One region of the Xenorhabdus sp. PB62.4 genome, then DNA from elsewhere that is predicted to be linked to it. Evidence: predicted binding sites of a transcription regulator. Region 1 holds the regulator's gene; the other holds the start of a gene.
The links. The regulator LexA, encoded in region 1, represses DNA repair genes until DNA is damaged. The targets are predictions, from matches to a motif close to TNCTGTATGTACATACAGNA.
Positions count from the first base shown of each region.

Region 2: Xenpb_RS02060 (DNA translocase FtsK 4TM domain-containing protein) is a predicted target of LexA. The motif match lies at 4,041-4,060, and genes of this name have one in related genera.

Region 1 covers NZ_NKHR01000032.1:7,104-12,953, forward strand. Annotated here, with positions in the region: gene Xenpb_RS17345 (hypothetical protein) at 1-526, opposite strand, end outside; gene Xenpb_RS17350 (DUF1266 domain-containing protein) at 819-1,967, opposite strand; gene zur (zinc uptake transcriptional repressor Zur) at 2,434-2,946, shown strand; gene lexA (transcriptional repressor LexA) at 3,094-3,711, opposite strand; gene Xenpb_RS17365 (diacylglycerol kinase) at 3,831-4,202, opposite strand; gene plsB (glycerol-3-phosphate 1-O-acyltransferase PlsB) at 4,339-5,850, shown strand, end outside.
Region 2 covers NZ_NKHR01000002.1:46,201-52,050, reverse strand. Annotated here, with positions in the region: gene cydC (cysteine/glutathione ABC transporter ATP-binding protein/permease CydC) at 1-23, opposite strand, end outside; gene cydD (cysteine/glutathione ABC transporter permease/ATP-binding protein CydD) at 26-1,795, opposite strand; gene trxB (thioredoxin-disulfide reductase) at 1,900-2,859, opposite strand; gene lrp (leucine-responsive transcriptional regulator Lrp) at 3,491-3,985, shown strand; gene Xenpb_RS02060 (DNA translocase FtsK 4TM domain-containing protein) at 4,124-5,850, shown strand, end outside.

The DNA.
Region 1 (5,850 bases):
GAACACAAGTAATGTCCAGCCCCATATCATTCAACCATAAAACTGATGTGGTAATTTCTTTAGAAAAGTTACAAGCAGCTAAGACAATACGTGTCTCTTTAGCAAAATCACCTTGTTGTGGTGAGTCCCATCCCAGAAAATCTAATATCGAACTTTCAGCATCAATATTTTGCCCCATTCGATTTAAAAAATCCCTGTAAGCACTAACTGCTTGCTCCCAAGTTAGATTCGCAACCATAGCAGCATAACGAATCGCTTGGAGTTCCATATGACCACCATCATCATCCCGCTTTAGTTCTATAACGACAAGATTTGCAGACTTATCAATACCGAGTAAATCAAGACGACGATTAGAGTCCACAAAATGGCTATATTCTTCGGCGATCACTAATGTATCAGGGCTAATAGCTTCAATATTTAATTTTAAGAGGCGCTGAATGTCTTCACGTTCCTTCAACTTTTCAGCCTCAAATGAAGTCATTTCAACTTTTATTAACGAATCCTCTGTTAATTCATATATTGTCATTTAAGTTCCCTCATCCCTACTCGACATATCAAAAATGACCCGGTTAAATTGCTGTGTGTTTTCTGGGCCATCTAACAAACCAATAAATTTATCAACATTCAAATGCTCAAACATTTCACACGTATCTTTGCTCTTTTTTAATACACTTCCCAAATGTACGGAATAACGTGAATGGTAAGATCGCCGGGATGGGTAATCGTAAATCAAGTTGATTTTCCATCTTCGGTTCCTTTTGCAATACAGAGTAAAACCTATCCAAGCAGGCGATCAATGTCACTATTCAGTGCAAAATTCAGTGCAGGATGCGGATTTCAGTATGGTTATTATCTTCATCCATTATTTCATCGTTGAGCGGATCTTCCATCTGATCTTGTAATATAGAATTTACGACATCAGCAAAACCATCTTTCATATATTGTTCCATGAAGATGCCTTTCGGATCTGGCCAAGGTAATTGCGCTATAGGCCAATCACAATATTCTTTATAAAATCGGAATTCTTTCAAACGACCTTTTACTGTATCAAAATCCCGGCTCCAATAAGCGTTACCTAACCGGTAATTAGTGTAAAACGCATCAAAGCTGCCAAAAATTTCATAAACATAATCCGCAGTTTTCAATATATTTTTCCACGCTGTTTCTTCACTGATATAACCCGCGGAAAAACAGTTCCGGCTCAAAACAATTGCCCGCCAAAGATCAAATCCCCAAAGCAAAGCGGGAGGACGCCCATCAATTGACCGAGAGCATTGTTGGACATATTCAGGTGATTCTTCAATCAAGCTGCCCAGTACCGTAAACATTTCTCCATCGGTAAAAACTGCATCAGCAGCAAAGCGTTCTGAGTGCATTCCTGTCCATAAATCATGCAATGTTTTCCAATAATCTTTTTCATCAAGAATGCCCCAGTTTTGGTAAACTTGAGATTGGTGAGGTTCTGCATCAGACAAAGGCAAAATACGGTATTGATAGTTATCGTGAGCAACTCGACTTTTCAGAGGATAATGCTCTAAGGTTTCTGTCCAAAATCCATCGTAATAACAACTCACTATATGCAGACGCAATGCCTGACGTTTTTCTTCCGGCAAAACAGCATATTTTGCTTGCGAATAATAACGTTTTTGCTCAGCAATAGGCAGGTTTTTGAGACGTCGGAAGCTATAAATAGAAAGAGATACACCGATTAAGCTTAAACCAACCAATACAGCCCAAAGTATATAACCCATGAAAGGTATGTTACCAGCACTGAAAATCAATCCCGTTATCCCTATCGATAACCCACTCAGTAACAGTGTTGTAATCCAAAGTATACTTAAGCCAACTGCCTGAATAGGTTTAAGAAACGCCATTCCTTTTCTTTCTTTGAGGATTGCTTTGACTATCCTAAAACCATCAACAGGAAATCTTCTATTATTCGGGTGGTTCTGTAGTAATTCTTTCATTTTTAATCCATTAATTTGTATTTTACGATACTGAAATTTATTTCCGTCCTAAATGGAATTATTGGAGTAAAAGTCATTTATTGTATTGACTACTGCAATTTATCTCTATCTGTAATCATATGAGAATATTCTTTTCTTTCATTGACTATAACTGTTGTTATATTGAAATAATGAATTGTTAATTTCATATCATCACTCTTATTGACCAATTTAACCATTTATATATTATCCAGTATTTTCACTTTTATTTTTTCCTTTTTTTAGCCCATTTTATTGTCCTTATCCGTCGATTGATTTTCGTTCTCCATATTCATTGGTAAGGGTATGTCACATAATGCCAAGATAGCCAGCCGCCTTATGTATATCAGGCATCAGAAAAGCGCTAATCATTGTGTAGGCTCCACTCTCAAGCCCAAAAACATGGTAGTATTAAAGTCATTAACATCGTGTAGGTGTGAGAGGTGTAATGAAAACTATCAATCAAAAAAAGTTGCTGGCACTGGCTGAGACAATCTGTCTGTCAAGAGGGGTTCGTTTGACACCTCAACGCCTTGAAATTCTTCGTCTAATCGCTGAACAGCCCAGCGCAATAAGTGCCTATGATTTACTAGATTTGCTACGTGAAGTCGAACCACAAGCCAAACCGCCAACGGTTTATCGTGGTTTAGAATTTCTATTGGAACAAGGTTTTATCCACAAAATAGAATCCACAAACAGTTATGTTCTCTGCCATCATTTTGAGGAACCCAGCCATACCTCAGCGATGTTTATCTGTGAAGACTGTGGCTCCGTAACGGAAAAAGACGCGAAAGATGTTGAATCCACTATTCAACAGCTCGCACAAGGCACAGGGTTTCATTTACGAAATAGTGTGATAGAAGTGCATGGTTTGTGCTCTTCTTGCTATGAAATCGATTCCTGCACGGAACGAGATACATGCGAGCACAATCATTCAGTTACAGAGAATAAAAAGAAATAAGGTGAGAATGCTGAAGCCTGATTAAACGGTGAGGCGGTCATGGTTGATGTACTCACTTATCCTCATGTCACCGCTTAATCTACGTTTAACGGGAACCGGGAAAATGACCGCCTCAGAATGGCAAAGTGCAATTATCCGTTTTTACGCTCAGAACCAGTCTCCGCTACGAATAACGCCTACTGCCAATCCTTCAATAGTGAAGCTCTGTTCACTCAAATCTACAACAATCGGCTTGAATTCTGGGTTTTCAGCAATCAGCTCAATTCTGTTCCCTGTTTGTTTAAAGCGTTTTACTGTGACTTCATCTTCAATACGCGCCACAATGACTTGCCCATTATGAACATCCTGTGTCTTATGAACAGCCAGTAAATCCCCGTCCATAATACCGATGTCTTTCATAGACATTCCACTGACACGTAACAAAAAATCAGCACTTGGTTTGAATAATTCAGGATCAACCTTATAGTGACTTTCAATATGTTCCTGAGCCAGCAGTGGTTCGCCGGCAGCAACACGACCGATTAGCGGTAATCCCGCACCTTCATCTTGCTCTTCGAGAAGCAAACGGATACCTCTGGATGCACCAGAGATAATCTCTATCACCCCTTTACGTGCCAGAGCCTTTAAATGCTCTTCTGCCGCGTTAGGTGAACGAAAACCCAGACGTGCCGCAATTTCAGCACGTGTTGGTGGCATACCCGTTTGCGAAATATGGTCACGCACCAAGTCATAGACTTGCTGCTGTCTGGCAGTTAATGCTTTCATTTCGCCCCCTGTTTGTTTATACAGTCAGACTGTGAGTATATACAGGTAAATTAGAATTGGGAACCTGTTAGCATGTAAAAGCAGCTAAATAACGTATTTTGATGAAAAAATACATCATCTCAGAGTATAAAATGCGACCAAAGAATTGTTCCCCAAGTCAACAGCGCAAGAATTATGGTTAGCAATACAGCCGCTGATCCCATATCTTTCGCCCGGCCCGATAATTCATGATATTCACTACCAATACGATCCACGACGGCTTCTATGGCACTGTTAAGAATCTCAATAATGATGACAAGCATGACCGAACCGATAAGCAAGAGCCTCTCAATTAAGCTGATGTCTAAAGAAAATGCGACGATGATCGCAAATATGGCAGTCACTGCCTCCTGCCGGAATGCCGCTTCATTTTGCCAAGCAGCCTTAATTCCTTTCGCTGAATAGCCCGCAGCTTTGATGATGCGGGTCAGACCTGTTGATTGATTTGCCATGGTAATTTTTTTAATCAGCTTAATGATTGTATGGTCATATAACTTTTAGCTCTTATTATTGTCTTATTTCCACAGATCTCAAAATCTGTTTCTGGTATCCTTGCGACGCGTTGCTAACAAGAGGCTTAAAGCAGTTATGTCAGGTTGGCGTAAAATATATTATAAATTATTGAATTTACCACTAAAATTATTAGTAAAAAGTAAACTTATCCCTACGGATCCCATTGCTGAGCTGCGTCTTGATACGACACGGCCCATTTTGTATGTGCTGCCGTACCATTCAAAAACAGACTTATTGACCCTGCGTCAACAATGTCTGGCGCAAGATCTGCCGGATCCGTTGAATCCTTTGGAAATTGGGGACACGCAGCTTCCTAGCTGTGTCTTTATTGATAACGGCCCACGTGTGTTCCGTTGTTATGCACCAAAACATGAATCTGTGAAAATCTTTCATTCTTATCTGGATCTGCATCGCAATAATCCTGATTTGAATATCCAGATGGTGCCAGTTTCCGTGATGTTTGGTCGCTCTCCCGGGCGTGAAGGACATGAAGGGAACACAGCGCCGCAGTTACGTCTGCTAAATGGTGTGCAGAAGTTTTTTGCGATCCTGTGGCTTGGGCGGGATAGTTTTGTGCGTTTTTCTACGCCTGTTTCCTTACGCCGCATGGCTGATGAACACGGTGCGGATGATATTATTGCCAATAAACTCGCTCGTGTTGCGCGGATACATTATTCCCGTCAACGTCTCGCGGCTGTTGGGCCTCGTTTGCCTGCCAGACAAGATCTGTTCAACAAGTTATTGGCTTCAAAAGCGATAGAAAAAGCAATTGCTGATGAAGCACGCAGCAAGAAAATCTCTCCCGAAAAGGCGAAGCAGAATGCCATCAATATGTTGGAAGAGGTTGCTGCGGATTTCTCCTATGAAACAGTGCGCTTGACCGACCGTGTTTTGAGTTGGACCTGGAACCGTTTGTATCAAGGCATTAATGTTCATAATGCCGAACGAATTCGCCGATTGGCACAAGATGGCCATGAACTGGTTTATGTTCCATGCCATCGTAGCCATATGGATTACTTGCTGCTTTCTTATGTACTTTATCATCAAGGGCTGGTTCCCCCACACATTGCTGCGGGCATTAACCTGAATTTCTGGCCTGCCGGCCCGATATTCCGCCGTCTTGGTGCGTTCTTTATCCGCCGTACATTTAAAGGCAATAAGCTCTATTCGACGATCTTCCGCGAATATCTCGGTGAATTGTTCTCCCGTGGTTATTCGGTTGAATACTTTGTCGAAGGTGGTCGCTCACGTACCGGGCGTCTGCTTGATCCGAAAACGGGGACACTCTCCATGACCTTGCAAGCGATGCTGCGTGGGGAATCCCGTCCAATCACGATTGTACCGATCTATATCGGTTATGAGCATGTGATGGAAGTTGCAACTTACGCCAAAGAGTTGCGGGGAGCCACCAAAGAAAAAGAAGGCTTTTTCCAGATGGTGAATGGCCTGCGTAAACTGCGTAATTTGGGACAAGGTTACGTGAACTTTGGCGAGCCAATCCCGTTGGTACAGTACCTTAACCAACATGTTCCAAATTGGCGTGATTCCATTGACCCAATAGAATCTCAGCGCCCCACATGGCTGTCT
Region 2 (5,850 bases), on a different contig from region 1:
AGAAATGGGAATAATACGCGCATGATTATAGCTCCACACTACGATGAGACAGCAGACGAGAAAATGCACCTTGAGACTGGCTTAGACTCTGATATTCACCTTTCTCAATCAATAACCCATTTTCCATTACCCAAATTTGATCATATGTCAGCGTTTCTTCTAGCAAGTGAGTAATCAGTAATGTGGTTTGCTGGTAAGAGGCTTGGTTTAAAGCCGTCATCACACGCTGTTCGCTATGGGCATCAAGACTGGCGGCGGGTTCATCTAATAACAGTAATTGGCAGGGATTTAATAATGCTCGGGCTACGGCGATACGCTGAGCCTGCCCGACAGACAGACGAGCAGCATTGTCCCCAATGACCGTATTGATTCCATCAGGCAGATTGCGGACAAATTCACTGACATAAGCTCTTTCCATCACATCATGGATTTGTTCCTGCGTGGCATCATATTGACCAAGACGAATATTATCGAGCACAGTTTGTTCTGGTAAATGTGGATTTTGCCCAACCCAACTCAGACATTCGCGCCATTTAGTGAGATTGAGTTCGCGTAGCTCAATGCCATTGATTTTGAGGGAGCCACGATAAGGTAGAAAACCCAGTAGTACATTGATCAATGAGCTTTTACCTGCACCACTTTTTCCGACCAAGGCAATCCGCTGGTGTTTATCCATCGTAAAATTCAACGGGCCGGCAAGGCGATGACCATCGTGGGACAGTATCTCCAGTTCACAGGCTTCAATAGCGACGGATTCTTTATCTGTTAGTGTTTCTTCGCCACTGGTTGCCGCTTGTTCTCCATCACTACTGAGCAAAGTGAAAAGCGATTCTGCTGCTCCGACTGCCTGCGCTTTTGCATGATAAAACGTTCCTAAGTCACGTAGGGGTTGGAAAAATTCAGGAGCAAGGATTAAAGCGAGGAAGCCGGCAAACAACGTAACTCCCATTCCGTAGCTGCCAAAGTGTAATTCTCCCAAATAGGAAAAACCAAAATAGACGGCAACAACGGCAATGGAAACTGCGGCAAAGAACTCCAATACAGCCGAAGACAGGAATGCCATGCGCAGTACTTCCATCGTTCTGTGACGGAAATTCTCTGTTGACTCTGCGATCTGCTTAACTTCGGCTTCCCCTCGATGGAACAGGCGCAACGTTTCCAGACCTCGTAAACGATCGAGGAAATTACCACTTAATCGGTTAAGGGCAACAAAATTACGTCGGTTGGCATCAGCGGCACCTAACCCTACCAACGCCATAAACAGAGGAATTAAGGGGGCAGTGACCAGCAAGATTAATCCTGCGGCCCAATTAATCGGAAATAGGGTAACCAGAATTAAAATGGGGATTATGGTAGCAAGAACCATCTGAGGCAGATAGCGGGAATAAAAATCCTGCATATCTTCGATTTGTTCCAGAATAATCGTTGCCCAGCTTCCCGCTGGCTTTCCTTTCACCCATACAGGCCCTAACTGCTCCAGTTTATCCAACACCATATTTCGGATTTGTTGGCGCACAACTTTGCCACAAATAAACCCGACACGTTCCCGAATAGCATTGACGATTGCCCGCAATGTGAAAGTGGCGGCTAGCATCAGAAACTGATTGATGAGATTTTCGCGGGGAACATTGTCCATAATCAGGGCCTGGAGGATGGAAGCCAGGAGCCAGGCTTGCGAGATAATCAATAATCCGCTGATTAGGCCGAGTAGCATGGATAGACGAAGCCACCGACGGGCAGGGGCACTCTGCTGCCTTAGCCATCGAACAAGTTCAGTTTGTCTTGTTTTGTCCATAAGAAAAACTTCTGATTAGCAGGTAGTGATACGGAATACCAAAACAAGCTTTATGTTGCTTGTTAAAAAGCGCTACCGAAATAGCGCTTCTAAGGAAAAATGGATTATTTGGTTGCCAATCCATCAAGGAAACGTTCTGCATCCAATGCCGCCATACAACCAGTACCTGCTGAAGTAATGGCCTGACGATACACGTGATCCATAACATCTCCGGCGGCAAAAATCCCGGGAATAGAGGTTTGGGTAGCATTTCCATGCAATCCGGATTGCACTTTGATGTATCCATTCTCAAGATCAAGCTGACCGTCAAAGATGCTTGTATTCGGGCTGTGGCCGATAGCAATGAAAACACCGGTTACATCCAGTTCTTCGGTATTGTCACTTTTCGTATCACGAATGCGGATACCTGTCACACCCATGTCGTCGCCCAGAACTTCGTCCAGAGTTCGATCGGTATGCAGGATAATATTGCCGTTCTTGACTTTTTCCATCAGGCGGTCAATCAGTATTTTCTCTGAACGGAAAGAGTCACGGCGGTGAATCAGATGAACTTCAGAAGCAATGTTCGCTAAATACAGCGCTTCTTCAACCGCAGTATTACCACCACCAACTACAGCAACTTTCTGTTTACGATAGAAAAAACCATCACATGTTGCACAAGCAGATACGCCCCGACCTTTGAAATTTTCTTCGGAAGGCAATCCGAGGTAACGGGCAGAAGCACCTGTCGCGATGATCAAAGCATCACAGGTATATTCCTGATCATCTCCATATAAACGGAATGGCCTGTTTGAGAAATCCACTTTCTGAATATGGTCAGAAATGATTTCAGTTTGAAACTTTTCAGCATGTTGGAACATACGCTCCATCAGGCCTGGGCCAGTCAGCCCTTCAGGATCACCGGGCCAGTTTTCAACCTCAGTCGTGGTGGTCAATTGGCCGCCTTTTTCGACCCCAGTAATGAGAACAGGGTTTAAATTAGCGCGGGCTGCGTAAACAGCAGCGGTATAACCAGCAGGACCTGAGCCAAGAATGATAAGTTTACTGTGTTTGGCTGTGCTCATGAATACCTCATTTCCATTATCGCATGTTGCGGATTTAGGGATTGTAGGAGAAATAATAAGTTAAAAAAAGCGATTCTCAGATAAAATATTCATGTTATTAACGATCTTACCGATAGATAGTAACTATGATGTAAGCGAAATGTAAGAAGAGATTATGCAATCTTCTGAATTGAACATCATTTATACGTTTAGGGCCTGAAATGAGCTATTAAAAGGATTTACTGAAAATTTGTTTGGTAGGTTGTTCTGATTTTTGCTCATTTACTTTGACAATCGGCTGTGCATTTGCGAAAACATCTGCGTAAGAGATAATTATCTACCTCGCTAATCAATTGTTTCTATAGAATAGACAAATTGGTGTGGGTGATTTTCTCATAGAATATAAAAATTGCCGTTAAGCTGCTTTCTAAAAGACACAGTGTTTTAGGAGATAATATTCTGGGAAATGGTGATTTGGTAGTCGTGTATGAGTCAGACGGTGATAGAAAATCATATTCCGGGATATTGCAGTAGGCCTTAAACCTTGGTTATAGATTGAGCTTTAGCCTTTGAAGACATCTTTTCCAGCTCAGTTGCTTGAAAGAGATAGGGAAAAGTTATGGGTGTAGGAATATAAAGAGAGAGCAATAAGATGATTGATAATAAGAAGCGTCCGGGAAAAGATCTTGATCGTATAGATCGTAATATCCTTAACGAGTTGCAAAAAGACGGCCGTATTTCTAACGTGGAGTTATCCAAGCGAGTTGGTTTATCACCAACGCCTTGTCTGGAGCGTGTACGTCGCTTGGAGCGTCAGGGCTTTATCTCTGGCTACACAGCTTTGCTGAATCCTCATTATCTGGATGCATCATTGCTGGTATTCGTTGAAATTACACTTAACCGTGGTGCAGCAGATGTATTTGAACAATTCAATACTGCTGTCCAGAAACTAGAAGAAATCCAAGAATGTCATTTAGTTTCTGGTGATTTTGACTACTTGCTGAAAACACGTGTGCCAGATATGTCCGCATATCGTAAATTGCTCGGCGAAACTCTGTTGCGTCTTCCTGGTGTTAACGATACTCGTACTTATGTTGTTATGGAAGAAGTGAAACAGAGTAACCGTCTGGTGATTAAGACTCGTTAAGCTTTTACCTAATTTAATGAGGTACAGATGCAAAACAGGAAAAACTTAGGTACACTCCTGTTTATGTATACAGTTTCAACGCTGAGCTATCCTCAGCGTTGTTCCGTTTAATCAACATGAAAACCTGGAGAGTCTTTCTTGAACCAGGAATATACAGAAGACAAACGTGTTAAGTTAAAAAAAATAAGCAGTAGCCGCCGGCTCTTAGAAGCTGTCCTGTTGGTTATTGCCATTTGTGCTGTGTACTTAATGATAGCGCTTGTCAGCTTCAACCCATCCGATCCTAGCTGGTCACAAACGTCGTGGCATGAACCCGTTCATAATTGGAGTGGCAGCGTTGGTGCCTGGTTATCAGACATACTATTCTCGGCATTTGGTATTCTTGCCTATGCAGTCCCACCGTTAATGTTTTTAGGGTGTTGGAATGCTTTCCGTCAGAACGATAGGCAAGAGTACGTAGATTTCTTCACACTCGCACTGCGCGTCATTGGTGCTTTAGCGCTGATATTGACTTCATGTGGTTTGGCTGCGCTCAATATTGACGATTTAAATGATTTTGCCGCTGGTGGCGTTATCGGCAACTTATTTAGCAATGCAATTCTGCCTTGGTTCAATGTTCTTGGAGCAACGTTGGCGCTGCTTGGCATTTGGGCTGTTGGCTTTACCCTATTTACGGGTTGGTCATGGCTCGCGATTGCGGAAAAAATTGGTGAAGTCATTCTGAATTCAATTAGTTTTGTGGTAAACCGTGGCCGTAATAATGCGGAATATTACGATGATGAATTGGAAAATAAAGTCGTTTCCGAACGTTCCACCAGTGAACAAGATAGAGCTGAGCACGTTGATAAAGGTGACATAATTAAGACAGCCGTTACGACTGGAACAGTGGATGAAGATGATGTATTGCTGACGGCGCCAACAATCGTTGAATTAGCGAATACGGATTCAACATCATCGGTTGATTCAATCCCTCCTGTTATGGAACCTTCTGAAACGTTTCAGGAAAATAACTCACCTGAACCTATTGATGCAGAATCTGCTACCGTCATTTCAGCAAAAGAAGCCGTGTTTTCAGAAATGGCTGATAATTCACTTAACAGTGAGCCGTCTCTACAACTGGCTACGCAGTCAGCAGAGACTTTGCCAGAGTTTGCAGCAGATGAACAGGAACCTGTTCGTTATTCATTTGAATTGCCGACAGATTATCAATTGGATGCAGAATCAGAATCTGGCCCTCTTTCGCAGACTCACAATGAAAATATCAATCTGAAAAATACAGCGGCAGATATAACAAGTTCTGCGGTTGTAACGAGAAATCCGCAGGTCAAGCAGGGGATTGGCCCTGAAATGCCTCGTCCTAATCCGGTCAGAATACCTACACGCCGGGAATTGTATGGCATTAAAGTGCCTTCTCATCGTTTGGCAGAGCATCTGCAACGAGAAGAAAAAGAAAGGCAAAATGAACTGATTGCGGAAGCTGACGAGCAGCAAATGGATGAGCAACAGCAAAACATGCTGCGTCAGCAATTCCTTGAACAACAACGTGAACGCTATGGTTCAGATTTTGAAGCGGAAAGTAAAGATCAACAACAAGCTGCGTCAGTATATGAACAACCTAAATATGAACAACCCAGAGTAGCGGCATTTACGGAAAATAATCCGCAAAATAGTGTAGATGAAGGTATAGATGAACAGGCTGCGCAGGAAGAAGCGTTACGGCTTGCATTTGAGCAGCAGCAACGTGAGCGTTATCAAATAAGTCAGCCTGCCGAATCTGCATTTATGCCAACAGAAGCCCCGACTCATCAGGTACAGGAGAAAAAAATAGCTCCGGCTCTTGCTTCTCATGAGTTGAAAACTGAACA